Regions from separate parts of the Pseudarthrobacter sp. SSS035 genome, predicted to be linked through region 2. Evidence: predicted binding sites of a transcription regulator. Region 2 holds the regulator's gene; each other region holds the start of a gene.

Region 1 (5,672 bases), 1.7 Mb from region 2:
CCAGGCTGAGCAGGAACACCGGGGTCAGGATGGCGCTGGCCACGGCACCGTAGATGAAGACGGGTTTGCGTCCGATCTTGTCTGCGAGCATGCCGAAGAGCGGCTGGGTGCCCAAAGCGACCAGGTTGGCTCCGACGACCAGCCAGAGTGTGGTGGTGCCGTCAACGCCGGCGACGGTCTTGGCGTAGCTGATGGCAAGGGTGCCGAACACGGTGGAGACGGCGGCGATGAAGGCACAGCAGACTACGCGGAGCACGTCGCGCCAGTGGTCCTTGAGGAGATCGGCGACCGGCAGCTTGGAGATCTGGGCGGTTTTCTGGGCTTCCTCGAAGGCGGGCGGTTCGTGCAGCGTGCGCCGGATGAAGAACGCAACAAGGACGACGACGGCGCTGAGCCAGAACGGGATGCGCCAGCCGATGCCGAACTTGATCTCGTCCGGGAGGGCGAGGACGGGGATGAAGACGAGGGCGGCGAGGATCTGGCCGCCCTGGGTTCCGGTGAGGGTCCACGAGGTGAAGAAGGAGCGGCGGTTGTCCGGTGCGTGCTCAAGCGTCATGGATGAGGCGCCGGCCTGCTCGCCTGCGGCGGAGAGGCCCTGGCAAAGCCGCGCCAGCACCAGCAGGGCCGGAGCCCACCAGCCCACGGTGTTGAAGTCCGGGAGGCAGCCGATCAGGAACGTTGAGGCGCCCATCAGCAGCAGCGTGAACATCAGGACCTTCCGTCGGCCAACCCGGTCACCGAAGTGGCCCAGGATGACGGCGCCCACCGGCCGTGCCACATAGGCAAAGCCGAAGGTGGCGAAGGACATAACGGCCGCGTTGGCCCCGGCGTCCGGGAAGAACACCGTGGGGAAGATCAGGGCGGCGGCGGAACCGAAGATGAAGAAGTCGTAGTATTCGACGGCGCTGCCCAGGAAGCTGGCGAGGGCTGCCTTCTTTGGCGTCCCGGCCGGGGCAACGGTGCCCGGCCCCGCGGACGGAAGTGTCTGGCTCATGGAGTTCCTTAGATGTGACGACGTTGTCGCGGATGGATCTGGAGGGTCGCAGCCGCAGCTGCCTGTGTGGAGGCCTGGTGCGGTGCGGCTGGAGTCCGTTGAAAGACCCGGACTAGTAGCCACATGGTGGGAGCTACTTGTGCGATACAGCAATGATGGCTGTGAGCACAGTCACTTGTCAAGAAAATAATCACCATCTAGAAATAGTTCCCACGATGTGGCAACATCGACGTATGAGTGTGAATCAAACCACAGTGCCCGACGACCTTGCCGCTGAGCCCAGGGCGCCCAAAGCTGACCGTACGGACATGGTGGGCAAGGCCCTGGGCCTGCTGGTCCTCCTGGGCGACGAGCCGCGCGGCGCCAGCGCCGCGGAGATCTCGCGGCGCGCCGACCTCCCCTTCAGCACCACCTACCGCCTGCTGGGATCCCTGACGCGGGACGGGTTTGTGGACTATGAGCCGGACGGCCGCCGCTACCACCTGGGCCTTCGAATCTTCCAGCTCGGCCAGCGCGTCTCCAACCATCACGGATTTGCCGGCACGGCGCTGCCGGTCCTGCGCCGCGTGACCGAGCGGACGGGGGAGGCCACCATCCTCAGTGTCCGCGACGGCCACCACCACCTCACGGTCAACAAGGTGGACGGCCCGCAGACCTTCCGGGTCACCAGCGATCCCGGGCATCTGGGCGCCCTGCACGCGACGGCCGTGGGCAAGGCGCTGGTGGCTTTTGCCGAGGATTCGGAGCGTGCGGCGCTGCTTGAAGAGCTCGAACTGGAACCCCTCACCGAACGCACCATCACAGACCGGGCCGCGTTCCGTGCGGAGATCGAGAAGGTCCACCGGCAGGGATATGCCGTGATGGACGAGGAGAACGAGAACGGCATGCGCGCCGTGGCTGTGCCGCTGCTTAATTCACAGGGCCACGCGTTCGCCTCCCTGGCCACCGCCGTTCCCGTGTTCCGCCTCAGCATGGAAGCCCTGCTGGCCCATGTGCCCCTGCTGCAGGAAGCCGCGGCAGAACTGGCTGCGCGCTTGCCACAACGGTAAAAAGCCTTGAAATGTTCGTATGTAGAACAAGCGTGCGAGAAGTGAACAAGTGTTGTACTGTAATCCCTATCACCCGACCCGCCGCGGACGCCTTGAGCGCCACCGCCCGCCGGGTTCCGTATCAAAGGAGCTGCCCGGATGAGCAATCGAACTGAGTCCTACCTTGTGGGACTGGTCGGCGACGGCGTTATGCCGTCACTCACTCCCCCCATGCACGAACGCGAAGGCGATATGCAGGGCCTGCGCTACCTCTACCGCCCCATCGACCTGCTGGAGCTCGGACTCTCCGGCGAAGCCGTGGGGGACCTGCTCAAGAGCGCCCGCAGCTTGGGCTTCAATGGCCTGAATATCACCCATCCGTGCAAGCAGCTTGTCCTGGCGCACCTGGACGAGGTCTCGCCGGATGCCCTCAGGCTCGGCGCCGTCAACACGGTGGTCATCGAGGACGGCCGTTTCATCGGGCACAACACCGACTTCTCCGGCTTCGCCGCCGCGCTCGCCTCCGGCCTCCCGGGTGCCCGGCTGGACCGCGTCGTCCAGCTGGGTGCAGGAGGTGCCGGTTCCGCCGTCGCCTATGCCCTGCTCACTGCCGGCGTGAAGGCGCTGGACCTGGTGGACGTGGACCCCGCCCGCTGCGCGGCACGCGCCGCAGAGCTGGCCGGCTTCTTCCCGGGCAGCACCGTCACGGCGCGTACGACGGCGGAGCTGCCGCAGCTGATGCCCCTGGCCGACGGTCTGGTGCACTGCACGCCCGTCGGCATGGCCGCCCACCCGGGCGTCCCGCTGGACCTGGACCTGCTGGAATCCCGGCACTGGGTGGCGGACATCGTCTACCGGCCCATCGAAACGGAACTGGTCCTGGGTGCCCGCGCCAAGGGCTGCGAGGTCCTGGATGGCGGCCGCATGGCCGTGGGCCAGGCGGCTGACTCGTTCCGGATTTTCACGGGACTGGAAGCCAACGCGGAGCGCATGCGCAGCCATTTCCTGGCGCTCGTGGCCAAGGAAGGGGTGGCAGCCTGATGCGCACCGGAATCGCCACGGTATGCCTCTCCGGCACCCTGAAGGAAAAGATGCAGGCCTGCGCCATCGCGGGCTTTGACGGCATTGAAATCTTCGAACCGGACCTGGTCACGTCGCCGCTCACGCCCGAGGACGTCCGTAAGATGGCGGCCGACCTTGGCCTCACGCTGGATCTTTACCAGCCGTTCCGCGACTTCGACAGCGTGTCCGACGACCTCCTGGCCGCTAACCTCCGGCGCGCCGAAGCCAAATTCAAACTCATGGCGCGGCTGGGCATGGACACCATCCTGCTCTGCTCCAACGTGGCCACCGCCAGCATCGACAGCGACGACCTCCGGGTGGAACAGCTCGGCCAGCTGGCCGCCCTGGCGGGGGACCACGGCGTCAGGGTTGCCTACGAGGCCCTGGCCTGGGGCAAGTACGTCAGCGACTACGAGCACGCCCACAAGCTGGTGGAAGCCGTGGACCACCCCAACCTGGGCACCTGCCTGGATTCCTTCCACATCCTGTCCCGCAACTGGGACACCGCCCCCATCGAGGCCTTCAACCCGGACAAGATTTTCTTCGTCCAGGTGGCGGACGCCCCCAAGCTCTCCATGGATGTCCTCTCCTGGAGCCGGCACTACCGGGTCTTCCCGGGCGAGGGCCAGTTCGAGCTCGCCAAGTTCATGGGCCACGTGGTCCGGGCCGGGTACAGCGGTCCGGTGTCGCTGGAGATCTTCAACGACGTCTTCCGCCAGTCGGACGTGGAACGCACCGCCGTCGACGCCATGCGCTCGCTCATCTGGCTGGAGGAACAGAGCGCCAAATGGCTGGACGCTGCTTCCGACGCCGGGACGGGCACCGGCGCTGCTGGCACCCAGGCCCCTGGCCGCCGTCGTTATCCCATGGAACTGGCCACGCTCCCGCAGGTGGCCGAACCGGCGGGCTACAACTTCGCCGAGGTCAGGGCCGCGGACACCCAGGGGCTGGAAACGGTCCTGGGCCAGCTGGGCTTCGAGTTCAACGGCCGACACCGCACCAAGGACGTGCAGCTCTGGAGCATGGGCCACGCCCGGGTGATCATCAACGAGGCCGCACCGGCAGACGGGGACGGCGCAGCGGGGGATGCGTCGCCCGCCATCGCCGCACTGGGGTTCGACGTCGCCTCCCCGGTGATTGCCGCCGCCCGCGCCCAGCAGCTGAGGGCCCCCGCGGTCCCGCGCAAGAGCCAGGCCAACGAGGAGGTGTTCCAGGGCTTCGCCGCCCCGGACTCCACCGAGATCTTCCTGTGCCAGGGCACTTCCGACGGCACCGCAGCGTGGACCGGTGAATTCGGAGAGGGACTGGAAAATCCCACCGCCGGCCCCACCGCTGTGATCGACCACGTCAACCTGGCGCAGCCGTGGCAGCATTTCGACGAGGCCGTCCTCTTCTACACGAGCGCCCTGGCGTTGGAGCCCCAGCCGTTCGCTGAGGTGCCCAGCCCCACCGGCCTGGTCCGTTCGCAGGTCATGGCCACCGGGGACCGCGCCGTGCGGCTGGTGCTGAACCTGGCGCCGCTGAACCAGCAGCGCAAGACCTACCAGGAACACATCGCCTTCGCGGTGGATGACCTGGTAGCCACCGCCAGGGACTGCAGGGCCCGCGGCCTGGAGTTCCTGCAGATCCCGGCGAACTACTACGTGGACCTGGACGCACGCTTCGGGCTGGCACCGGACTTCCTGGCCACGCTGCAGGAGCTGAACCTGCTGTACGACCGGGACGCCGACGGCGAATTCCTCCACTTCTACACGGCCACCGTGGGCAGTGTGTTCTTCGAAATGGTGGAACGCCGCGGCGCCTACGACGGCTACGGCGCCCCCAACGCCCCTGTGCGGCACGCCGTCCAGTACGACCACCTGCAGCACCGGTAAGACAACCACTCAGCAGCAACAACCACCTAGCAGCAACAACCAGAGAAAAGGAGGCCGCAGTGGAGACACAGCAGGATCTCAGTGCAGAGATCAACGCCATGGGCGATGCCTACGCGCGGGCGCTCAAGGACGGCGCCCCGGCCGAAACGCAGCCCCGGCTGGACTACGCGCCCTACCGCAGCAGCATCCTGCGGCACCCCACCAAAAGCCTGCACCACGCGGACCCGGAAACCATCGAGCTGTACTCGCCGGCGTTCGGCCACCAGGACGTGCACGCCCTGGAAGCTGACCTGACCATCCAGCACAACGGCGAACCCCAGGGCGAGCGGATCATCGTGGCCGGCAAGGTCCTGGACGGCGACGGCCGCCCGGTGGCCGGGCAGCTCGTGGAGATCTGGCAGGCCAACGCGTCCGGCCGCTACATCCACAAGCGTGACCAGCACCCGGCGCCGCTGGACCCCAACTTCACCGGCGTGGGCCGCTGCATCACCGGCCCCGACGGCTCGTACCGGTTCACCACCATCAAGCCCGGCGCCTACCCGTGGAAGAACCACGTCAACGCCTGGCGGCCGGCCCACATCCACTTCTCCATGTTCGGCACCGAGTTCACCCAGCGGATCGTCACGCAGATGTACTTCCCCGGCGACCAACTGTTCCCGCTGGACCCCATCTACCAGTCCATCGTGGACCAGGACGCCCGCGACCGGCTCGTGG
Region 2 (5,672 bases):
ACCACATCTAGGCGGCCTCCGTGGCAGCTGGCTTGCGAAGGCCGTCTACCCAGTTGCGCAGCAGCCGTGCACCGGCGTCGCCGGATTTTTCGGGGTGGAACTGGGTAGCGCAGAGCGGTCCGTTTTCCACAGCGGCGATAAAGCGCGCGCCGTGCTCTGACCAGGTCACCAGAGGCGCGGTCATCCGAGGCTGGATCACGTCGAAGTTCCAGTCCTGGACACCATAGGAGTGGACGAAGTAGAAGCGCTGGTCCGCGACACCGGCGAAGAGTTTGGATCCTTCCGGAACGTCAACCGTGTTCCAGCCCATGTGTGGCACCACCTCAGCGGGAAGGAGTTCCACCTTGCCCGGCCACTCCCCCATGCCTTCAGCTTCTGTCCCGTGCTCCACCCCGGCCTCGAACAGGACCTGCAGACCCACGCAGATTGCCAGGACCGGCCTGCCACCGGCCACGCGCCGGCCAATCAGCCGGATGCCGTCCACGGCCTTGAGCTCGCGCATCACAGTCTCGAACGCGCCGACGCCGGGTACCACCAGGCCGTCGGCATTAAGCACGTCCTCGGGCTTGGAGCTGAGGATGACCTCGGCCCCGGCCCGCTCAAGGGCGCGCACTGCGGACCGGACGTTTCCGGAACCGTAATCCAGGACAGTGACCGTGGGCTTGCCTTCGGGCGAGACGGGCTTTTTACCGGCGGCCGGATCGATGACGGCGCCGTCCCGGAGGATTTGGCCGCTCACAGGGCACCCTTGGTGGAGGGGATTCCCTCCACGCGGGGATCGGGCTCGACCGCAGCACGCAGGGCGCGGGCGAAGGCCTTGAACTGCGCTTCCACAATGTGGTGCGGGTCGCGGCCCGCGATGACGTTCATGTGGAGGCAGATGCCGGCATGAAGCGTGATGGCCTCAAAGACGTGGCGGGTCAATGACCCCGTGAAGTGGCCGCCGATCAAGTGGTACTCCTGCCCGGCAGGCTCTCCGCCGTGCACCAGGTAGGGGCGGCCGGATACGTCGACAACGGCGTGCGCCAGGGCTTCGTCGAGGGGCACAGTGGCCTCGCCGAACCTGCGGATCCCGGCCTTGTTGCCCAGGGCCGTGCGCAGAACTTCACCGAACGTGATGGCGACGTCCTCCACCGTGTGGTGGACGTCAATGTGGGTGTCACCGGTGGCTTTGACCGTCATGTCAATGAGCGAGTGCTTGCAGAGCGCCGTCAGCATGTGGTCGTAGAACGGGACAGATGTGTCGATGTCCGAAACGCCCGTACCGTCGAGGTTAATCTCCACGAGCACTGACGATTCACTGGTGGCACGCTCCATGCGTGCGGTCCGGGGCGCGGCAGCGTTCGATCCGGTGAAGCTCATGGTCATATGTCCTTTAGGCGAAGTCAGTGGTGCGAAAGCGAAGGAGATGTGCCGGCGCGGCGGCGCCGATACTTCAAGTTTAGGCGGGCAGCCCGGCCTGGCTGGCCAGGATGCGTTCCAGCGACGTCAGGAAGGCTGTGGTCTCCGTCTCAGTTCCCGCCGTGACACGCAGGTGGCCGGGGATGCCGACGTCGCGGATGAGCACGCCGTCGTCCAGCAGCTGCTGCCAGACGTCGTGGGGGCTGTCGAGGCCGCCGAAGAAGACATAGTTCGAATCGGAGGCGGCAGGCTTGAGGCCCATCCGGGTGAGCTCCGAGACGATGCGGTCGCGTTGCTCCTTGATGTCCTCGACGTCGGCCATCAGCGCAGTGCGGTGCTGCAGGGCGGCGAGGGCCGTTGCCTGGGTGATGGCCGAAAGGTGGTAGGGCAGCCGGACCAGGCGGAGTGCGTCCGTGACTTCAGGAGCGGCCGCCATGTAGCCCAGGCGGGCGCCCGCGAGGGCGAACGCCTTGCTCATGGTGCGGGACACAATGAGGCGCTCCCGGCCGGGCAGCAACGTAAGGGCGCTCGGCGTTCCGTCGTGGGCGAACTCGTGGTAGGCCTCGTCAACGATGACGATGGTCTGGCTGGCCTCGCCGGCCTCGTACACGGCCTCCACAACGTCCAGGCCCAGGCCCGTGCCGGTGGGATTGTTCGGCGAGCAGAGGAAAACGATGTTGGGCTGAAGCTCTTTGACCTGCAACGCGGCCGACTCAGCACTGAGCCCGTAGTCGTCGGCCCGCTGCCCGACGATGTACCCGGTGTCCGTGCCGCTGGCCAGGAGCGGATACATGGAGTACGTGGGCGGGAATCCCAGGGCCGTGCGCCCGGGCCCGCCGAAAGCCTGGAGAATCTGCTGGAGGACCTCGTTGGACCCGTTGGCCGCCCAGATGTTTGTGGCATCCAGGCTGTGGCCGAGATACTCGGCCAGCGCTTCCCGGAGTTCGGTGAATTCACGGTCCGGGTAGCGGTTGAGGCCTGCCGCGGCTTCCGTCACGGCCACGCTGATCGCGGCTCGTACGTCCGCCGGGACGCCATGCGTGTTTTCGTTGACGTTCAGCAGGATAGGGACATCCAGCTGCGGGGCACCGTACGGGGTCAGCCCACGGAGGTTGGTCCGGAGGGGAAGTCTGTTCAGACGCTCTAGCTGGTCATTCACCTGAACAGTTTAGGTCCGAAGCGGACGGCCGGAAAATGTGACGGCCTGCGGCGGCACACGCCCGAGCCTGCAGGCTCTTTACCTGGTGGGGACGAAGAGTTGCTGTCCGGGGACAACGCCCCCGGCGGAAAGGTTGTTCAACTGGGCAATATCCGCGATGACATCACGGGGATCACGCTCGGGCGCCACCGCACTGGCAATCGCCCAGAGTGACTGGCCGGCCTGCACCGTGACCGAGACTGTTGGCGTCAGTGACAGGTCGGCGGCAGAATCGGCGGCCTTTGCCGGGGCGTTGAGGAAACCAGCCAGGGAAAGCAGGATTGCCGCAAGGATCACCAGCGGGATGCCGATGAGGACAATCCGGCCCCTGCGGGTCAGGCGCAGCGGCGGCAACGATTCCCTGCGCTGCCTTGGCGCCGAACCCGACGTCGAAACGGGTGCGGACCACTGCCGCGAGGTGAGGTCCTGCACGGAAATGAACTGCGGACGCGAGTCCTGCGAAGCAGAGATAGCAGATATAGCTGACATGAAATGAGCCCTCCTGGACCATACTGTGCTGCCCGGCGCGCCCTCCGCGTCCACTTGCCGGTACCAGCCTGAGCCGTCCATAGATTCGAATATTCGAATCCGCAAGCAACGAGTAGAACACATGTTCTAACTTTGCTTCTTCATTTTTAGCACTTATCAACGAATATTGTCGAGACTCGCTAGAACAAATGTTTGAAAAAGGCACGTGGCTGGCCTACGTTTGGATCAAAGAACAACCACCTCTGTAGTTGATCAGCAGGGTCTGACAATCAACTCCGACACCAGCCCCGGGGCGTTCCAGGCACCAGCGGCCGGAGCGGAGCCGGGCAACCGAAAGGCATTGGCGAACATGGCAGCACCAGCCGCCGAGGGCAAGGCGACACCGCAGCGCCGCCAGCCCCAACGGACCCCCAAGGGGCTCACCGCCCGCCAAAAGAAGATCCTTGAAACCATCCAGCGCTCGGTGAATGACAACGGCTATCCGCCGTCGATGCGTGAAATCGGTGACACCGTGGGCCTGGCGAGTTTGTCGAGCGTGACCCACCAGCTCTCGCAACTGGAGAAGCTGGGATACCTTCGCCGGGACCCCAAGCGTCCGCGCGCCATGGAAGTCCTGATGCCGTTGACGCTGGACGGCGGGTCCACAAAGTCCAATGGGACAACCAAGCCCTCAGTGCTGCACGGGATCGGCGGAACGGTCACCGAACTGCCCTCTGCCATGGACACCGCCATGGTGCCGTTGGTGGGCCGGATCGCGGCTGGCGGGCCTATTCTTGCTGATCAGGTGGTGGAAGACGTGATGCCCCTGCCCCGGCAGCTCGTGGGCCAGGGTGAGCTGTTTATGCTGCGCGTGGCCGGCGACTCCATGGTGGACGCTGCCATCTGCGACGGCGACTGGGTAGTGGTCCGACGGCAGGCAGACGCCTCCAACGGCGATATTGTCGCAGCCCTGTTGGACGACGAAGCCACTGTCAAGACCTTCCGCCAGCGCGATGGCCACACGTGGCTGTTGCCGCAGAACACCCAGTACGAGCCCATCCTGGGCGATCACGCCACAATCATGGGCAAGGTCGTCTCGGTCCTGCGGTCGCTATAGGACGCCAGCCGGCGCTGCACGCGCTGGCTAGGACGGGCCCTGGCTTGTCGGACCCTCGCAGGATCCGCGCGCAGTCAGGCGCCCTTCCCGGCCAGCCTTTCCAGGGCTGCGAACGCCGTTTTGCGGTCCGTGGTGGGCCAGAACGGCGGCAGCGCGGCGCGGAGGAATCCGGCGTAGCGCTCGGTGGCAAGGCGGGAATCAAGCACCGCCACCACGCCTTTGTCGCCGGTGGAACGGATCAGCCTGCCCGCGCCCTGGGCCAGGCGGATGGCCGCGTGGGTCGCCGATACGGCCATAAAGCCGTTTCCGCCGGCCTGCGCAACGGCGCGGGACCGTGCGGTCATCAGCGGGTCATCCGGCCGCGGGAACGGGATGCGGTCGATCACCACCAGCCGGCATGATCCGCCCGGAACATCTACGCCCTGCCACAGGGACATGGTGCCGAACAGACAGGTATCGGGCTCGTCGGCGAACTGCTTCACGAGGGCCGTCATGGTGGAGTCGCCCTGGCAGAGAATGCTGAGGCCAAGCCGGGGACGCATCGCTTCAGCGGCCTCCTCGGCTGCACGCCGGGACGAAAACAGGCACAGGGCACCGCCGCCGGACGCGCGGATCAGCGCCTCAAGTTCATCGAGGGCCTCCGGCGACGCCCCGCGGCCTGGCCTGGGGAGGTGCCCCGCGACGTAGAGGATCCCCTGTTTCGGATAGTCAAAGGGCGATCCGACGTCGATCCCGGTCCAGCTGGGCGCGCCCTCCCCCACCAGTCCCAGGCCGCCGGCAGCCGGTTCAAAGGCTGAGCCGATGGCAAGCGTTGCAGAGGTCAGCACCACGGTGTGGCCGGCGAAAAGCCCCTCGCGGAGCTTGCCGGCAACGCTGAGCGGCGCGATGTTGACCAGGACCGGCGCGGACTCGTCTGGCTGCGCATAGCCCTGCTGCGGATCGAAGGAACTTGCGCGGGAAAACCACACCACTTCCCGGTTTTCCCGGGCAACAATCAGCCGTTCGCAAAGTTCGAGGATCAGCATCAGGCGTGACCGCGCGAGCTGCCGCCCGCCGTCGGCCGTTTGGCTGCCGTCCCCCTTGGAATCGGACAGTGCAGCGCGGCAGGCCTCACGCAACTGGTCCACACAGTCCAGCTGTTCATCGTTGAGGCCGTTCGGGAGCAGCCCGTTGGGCACGTCGGCCAGGGCGAGTTCCAGGTTGGCGGCAGCTGCGTTGAGGGCATCCACGGTGATGGCCGTGTGTTTCCGTGCGCCCGACGCGGCAGCATGGACCATTGCCACGGAAAGTTGCCCCGACACCGCCCCGGTGACCCGGTCCTGCAGTTCGTGCGCCTCGTCCACCACCACAACGTCGTATTCGGGAAGCACTGCCAGGCCCTCAAAGGCGCTGACGGCGAGCATGGCATGGTTGGTGACCACAACGTCGGCCTCGGCGGCGTTGTGGCGCGCCAGTTCACTGAAGCATTCGGCTGCCATGGGGCATTTT
Region 3 (5,672 bases), 1.2 Mb from region 2:
TGCCGCCCAGTTTGTAGTGCAGGTCGGTGTGGCAGACGCCGCTGGTGATGATGTCCACCAGGGCCTCGCCCGGGCCCGGTTCCGGGACCAGGATGGTCTCCAGAGTGACCGGGGCCCCTTTGGAGCGGGCTACGACACCTTTGACTTTATGGACCACGAAAGGCTCCCTCAATGCAGATAGACAGAACGGGACCAACACGGATGTTGGTCCCGTTCTGTCTACCACATGAGCTGCCGTGGTCAGGCTGCGAGGCGGCTCTTTACCTCGGCAGCGGAGGGGTTGGTGGCGGCGGTGCCGTCCGGGAAGAGCACGGTGGGGACGGTGCGGTTGCCGCCGTTGAGCTTCTCCACGAGGTCGGCTGTGCCCTCCACCTCTTCGATGTTGATTTCCGTGTAGCCGATGCCCTGCGCGTCCAGCTGCTTCTTGAGCCGGTTGCAGTAGCCGCACCAGGTGGTGGAAAACATGGTGATGGTGCCGTTCTCGGGGGTAAAGTCCACGGAGTTCTCCTGATAATCGTTGAGGGGTTTCGTTCCCGTCAACGGTAACCCGGGGCGGGCTATTCCCCGCGCTGGCCCGGCGGATGCGGTGCCGGATGACAGTACATAACGCTGATGGCATGCTGGAGCCATGTGTGGACGCTATGTGATGGCCCGGGCCGTGGGTGACCTGCTGGCAGAATTTGATGCCCAGCTGGAAGAGGAAGTGCACCTTCCCCCGTCATGGAATGTGGCGCCCACGGACGGCGTGCCCATCGTCCTGGAACGGCTGATCGAGGACAACACTGTGCGCCAGTTGCATGTGGCCCGCTGGGGCCTGGTTCCGTCCTGGGCCAAGGATCCGGGTATCGGCCCCAAGATGATCAACGCCCGGAGCGAGACTGTGCTGGAGAAGCCCGCCTTCCGCAAGGCTGTGAAGTCACGGCGCTGCGCTGTGCCGGCCGACGGGTATTACGAATGGAAGCAGGGGACAGGGAAGGCCAAGCAGCCCTACTACGTCCACCCAGGGAAAAGCAGCGGGCTGGTGTTCGCGGGCCTGTACGAGTGGTGGAAGGATCCGTCCAAGGCCGAGGGCGATCCCGGCCGCTGGATGCTGTCCACCTCCATCCTGACCGCAGACACCCCGCCCCCGGGTACCGAGTCCACGGTGTTCGGCAAGCTCACGGAGTTGCATGACCGGGTGCCGCTGCCCATGGACCGCGCAACCATGGCGTCGTGGCTTGATCCGCAGATCGATGACGCCGCCTTCCTCGTGGACCTGGTCCGGGCCCACGTGAAGGAAGTCGCGGCCGACTGGCATGTGGATTCGGTCGGCACCGAGGTGGGCAACGTACGCAACAACTCCCCGGAACTGATCCGGCCGGTGGAAGCCTTGTTCTAAACCGGCACCCGGGGCGGCATGCCCCTAAACGGTGACCTTGCCGGCGTCGTCCACTGTCCACGTGGGGTTGTAGGCAACTTCCCAGCGGAAGCCGTCCGGATCGGCGAAATAGCCGCTGTACCCGCCCCAGGGCTGGGTGACCGGCGCGGCGACGATAGTGGCCCCGGCCGATGCCGCTTCCGCCATGACCCGGTCCACCGCCTCGGTGCTGGGCAGGTTGTGGCTGAGCGTGATGCAGGGGACCGGGCCGGGGACACCTACCCCCGCCTCGGCGTGCATCTGCGCGGCGTCCCACAGGGAAAGGATGAGGCCGTGGTTGACCTGGATGAACACCACATCACCGGGAAACTCGCGGTGGACAGGCCAGCCGAGGCCCTCCGCGTAGAACCGGCGGGAGGCGTCAACACTGCGAACGCCTAGTGAGATGAAGTCGACTCTGGGCTGCATGCTTCGATACTGTCAGAAGATGGCAACAATTCAAGGAAACGATAGGGACGCTTTGGCCGACAAAGAACAGCTCGCTGCCGTTCGGATTGCGGTAGACGAAGTTGACGAGCAGATTGTCACCCTCATTGCGCGGCGTGAACGCCTGATCCGGATCGCCGGAACCCTGAAGGGGGACGACGCTGAAGTCCGCGCCCCCGGCCGGGTGGAACGGGTGATCGAGCATGTCCGGGCCGCCGCGAAAAAGAAGGACATTGATCCGGACATTGTGGAATCAACTTACCGGGCCATGATCTCGGGGTTCATCAAACTCGAAATGAAGGTCCACAGAGAAAGCAGCTGACGCTGCGCAGGTGCTGTCCGGACACGGTTCCGGCAGCACCTGCCGCGGTGTTCCCTAGAGCGTTTCGTCGACTTAGAGCGTTTCGTCGACCTAGAGCGCTTCGTCGACGGCGACGCCCGACTGGAACTCCCGGCCGTCAGCCTCGCTGAAGGCCGACATGATGTGGCCCTTGCCCAGGCCATGGACGGCCGCGACGGGGAAGTTGCCGGTGATGGTGCTGCCCGAGTGCGTCACGCCGCCAAGGTCATAGTTTTCCTCGGCGCTCTGGTCATGGCTGAACGAGTAGAAGGCAATGGCCTCCCCGTTCATGAACTCAATGCCCAAACGTCTTTGCGATGAGTAATCAGGGCTCGCCGCCACCAGTCCCACTACGTACGCACCTGCCCCCGGTATGTTGCCGTCGATATCAAAGGTTGCCACGAGCTTTTCGTCCTGGGCCTTGATGCTTACGTGCTTGAGGAGTGCGTCATTGGTGCTCATGCCACAATCCTGCCTCCCTGCTGCCCGTCCGTCCACCCCTGTCTAGGTTTTGTCGGAGCGTCGTCGTAGACTCAAGGTATTCGAACATGTATTCGAATACCTTGCTTTTGCATCAGCATTTTGCATCAGCTCCGTTCAGTTCCGGGAGGCGCCCATGGGTATGTTCAGCGAGTCCGTGGACGTCGTCTGCACCCCCGCCGGCCAGCCGCTGAACCTCCAGTGGGCCGGACGGCACTACACGGTGTGCGCCGAGCCCGTCCGGTGGTATGAACGCCGGCAGTGGTGGGCCGAGGAACGCCGTGCGCCGCTCGGCAGCGGGCCGGGGCTGGTGGACCACGAAATCTGGCGCGTCCAAGTGCAGGCGGACCCGCGGAGTGCCGGCCCCCGGGATGCAGGGGAGCCGCTCACCCTGGACCTGAGCAGGCATGCCGGCAGCGGCCGCTGGAGGCTCCTGCGGATCCACGACGCCCTCCGGCCGCAAACAGCATGAGCTTCTCCCACCTTCACGTTTCCACGGCCTTCAGCGCACACTATGGCGTTGCCTGGCCCGACGAACTGGCCCAGGTTGCCGCCGCAGACGGCGCAACCGCGCTCGCGTGCACGGACCGGGACGGCCTCTACGGCACCATCAAACACCTCAAAGCCTGCATGGAAGCCGGCATCGACCCCATCGTGGGGGTGGACCTTGCGGTTTTCGACGACGACGGCGACCACCGCACCCAGCTCGCCGGCAGGGTAGTGGTGCTCGCCCGCGGCCACAACAACGGGGCGGGCTACCGCGCACTGTGCCGGCTGGTGTCCGATGCCCATGCCCGCACCTCCGGCAAAGCCGGGGGAGCGGTGCCCGTGGCGGTCACCCGCGCCGAACTCGCCTCCCGCACGCTCGACCCCAAAACCCTGAAACCGGTCCTGACGGTCCTGATCGGCCCGGATTCCGACGTCGGACGGGCCATGAGCGGCCGGCGCTACCTCCGTCCGCGCACCCTTTTCAAAAGCTGGCTGGACGCCATGCCCCCCAGAACCCTGGTGGCGGAAGTCGTTTCCCAGCTCACTGCCCCCGGAGCGCCCCTGAGCACCGCCCACGCAGTACGTATGCTCAAACTCGCGGAAGAACACCACGTACCGGCCGTGCTCACCAACGCGGTCCGCTACTGCGCGGAGGACGGGGCCGCCACAGCTGACGTACTCGACTCCGCCCGGACGCTGAAGTCCCTCCCCGAACTCGCGGCCGAACCGCTGCTCCAGCCCAACGGGCAGGCCTGGCTCAAATCATCAGCGCAGATGCTTCAGCTCGGCAAGGAAATCATCCGCGCCGCAGGGTATGGCGCAGCGGACCTCAAACAGCTGATGGCACAGACCGAGGCGCTCGCCGACTTCTGCCGGATTGACCCGGTGACTGACATGGGCTGGAAGCAGCCGGTGGTCCCCGAGGCATCGGTCATTGGCATCAGCCAGGACCCGCACGTTGAACTGGTGCAGCGCTGTGAGGCCGGGATCAGCAGGCGTTTCCCCGGAATATCAGGCTCAGCCCACAAGGACATGCGCTCGCGGCTGGAGCACGAGCTGGGAATCATCAGGAACCTCGGGTTTTCCTCTTATTTCCTCACGGTCGCGGAGGTCTCCCGGATGATCATGGACATGGGGGTAAGGGCAGCCGCCCGCGGTTCCGGGGCCTCCAGCCTGGTCAACTACCTGATTGATGTCAGCCAGGTGGACCCCCTGCAACACGACCTGATCTTCGAACGCTTCCTGTCCCGGGACCGGGCCACGTTGCCGGATATCGACATCGATGTCGAAAGCGCCGAACGGCACAACGTGTACCGGCGGATCTTTGACCGCTTCGGTTCCGAGCGCGTCACGCTGATGAGCATGCAGAACGGGTACCGCGCCCGCGGTGCCGTCCGCGACGCCGGGATGGCCCTGGGGATGGACGATGACGACGTCGGTGAGATCGCCAAGCAGCTGTGGCGTTTTTCGGCCCGGAAATTCCGTGAGGCCCTGGTTGAGAAACCTGAGTTGCGGGAGTTCGCCGGCCGGGTGGAACAACGGGACTTCGCCGAAAACCAGCAGCTTGACCTGCTGGTGGACCTTACGGAACGGCTGGACCGGCTGCCCCGCCATATTTCCATGCACCCTTGCGGGGTGATCCTGGGCGATGCCACGCTGCTTGACCGGACCCCGGTGCAGCCCAGCGGACTGGGGCTGCCCATGAGCCAGTTCGATAAACACGACATGGATCCCATGGGCATGCTCAAGCTTGATGTCCTGGGGGTCAGGATGCAGAGCGCGATGGCGTTTGCCGTCCGGGAAGTCATCCGGATCCATCCTTCCAAAGCGGAAGTGGTGGCGGCAGGGGCCCACCCTGCAGGTCCTGACGGGACCGGGCCGGACTACATCGCCGAGAACGGCCACATCGACCTCAACGCCGTGCCGCTGGATGATGAACCAACCTACGAACTGATCCGCAGCACCCACACCCTGGGCTGCTTCCAGATCGAGTCGCCCGGCCAGCGGGAGCTGATCGGCAAGCTGGCGCCGCGTGAGTTCAATGACCTCATCATCGACATTTCGCTGTTCCGGCCAGGCCCCATGAAATCGGACATGGTGCGGCCTTTCCTGGAGCACCGGCACGGCTTCGCACCGGAGGTCTACCCGCACCCCGACCTGAAACCCGTGCTGCAGGAAACGCATGGGGTCACTGTTTTCCATGAGCAGATCCTGAAAACCTTCCACGTGATGACCGGCTGCGGCCTGGCGCGCGCGGATGAGTTCCGCCGGGCGCTCGGCAACGAGGTCCACGAGCTGAAAGTGGAAGAGTTCTTCCGAAAGGAGGCCCGGATCAAGGGGTACACCCCGGAAGTAGTGGACAAGGTCTGGGGGACCCTGAAAGCCTTTGGCAGCTTCGGCTTCTGCAAGGCGCACGGTGCGGCATTTGCCGTTCCCACCTACCAGTCCGCGTGGCTCAAGACCCACCACCCCGAGGCTTTCCTGGCCGGGCTGTGGGAACACGATCCCGGCATGTACCCC

Evidence for each region. Region 2 encodes LexA, which represses DNA repair genes until DNA is damaged. Its sites were predicted from a motif close to TCGAACANNTGTTCGA; they were not measured.
Region 1: a site for LexA is predicted at 2,066-2,081, ahead of MUN23_RS09075 (shikimate dehydrogenase). Genes of this name have one in related genera too.
Region 3: a site for LexA is predicted at 2,726-2,741, ahead of MUN23_RS19035 (DUF6504 family protein). Genes of this name have one in related genera too.

The regions. Positions count from the first base shown of each region.
Region 1 is NZ_CP096882.1:1,973,333-1,979,004, forward strand. It holds gene MUN23_RS09065 (MFS transporter) at 1-994, opposite strand, end outside; gene MUN23_RS09070 (IclR family transcriptional regulator) at 1,228-2,043, shown strand; gene MUN23_RS09075 (shikimate dehydrogenase) at 2,182-3,063, shown strand; gene MUN23_RS09080 (sugar phosphate isomerase/epimerase and 4-hydroxyphenylpyruvate domain-containing protein) at 3,063-4,958, shown strand; gene pcaH (protocatechuate 3,4-dioxygenase subunit beta) at 5,018-5,672, shown strand, end outside.
Region 2 is NZ_CP096882.1:296,308-301,979, forward strand. It holds gene MUN23_RS01365 (hypothetical protein) at 1-7, opposite strand, end outside; gene hisH (imidazole glycerol phosphate synthase subunit HisH) at 8-739, opposite strand; gene hisB (imidazoleglycerol-phosphate dehydratase HisB) at 736-1,362, opposite strand; gene MUN23_RS01380 (histidinol-phosphate transaminase) at 1,442-2,560, opposite strand; gene MUN23_RS01385 (LysM peptidoglycan-binding domain-containing protein) at 2,639-3,079, opposite strand; gene lexA (transcriptional repressor LexA) at 3,438-4,184, shown strand; gene MUN23_RS01395 (ATP-dependent DNA helicase) at 4,259-5,672, opposite strand, start outside.
Region 3 is NZ_CP096882.1:4,092,363-4,098,034, forward strand. It holds gene MUN23_RS19005 (S-(hydroxymethyl)mycothiol dehydrogenase) at 1-157, opposite strand, end outside; gene MUN23_RS19010 (mycoredoxin) at 241-498, opposite strand; gene MUN23_RS19015 (SOS response-associated peptidase) at 647-1,378, shown strand; gene MUN23_RS19020 (VOC family protein) at 1,403-1,825, opposite strand; gene MUN23_RS19025 (chorismate mutase) at 1,845-2,165, shown strand; gene MUN23_RS19030 (hypothetical protein) at 2,256-2,645, opposite strand; gene MUN23_RS19035 (DUF6504 family protein) at 2,800-3,135, shown strand; gene MUN23_RS19040 (DNA polymerase III subunit alpha) at 3,132-5,672, shown strand, end outside.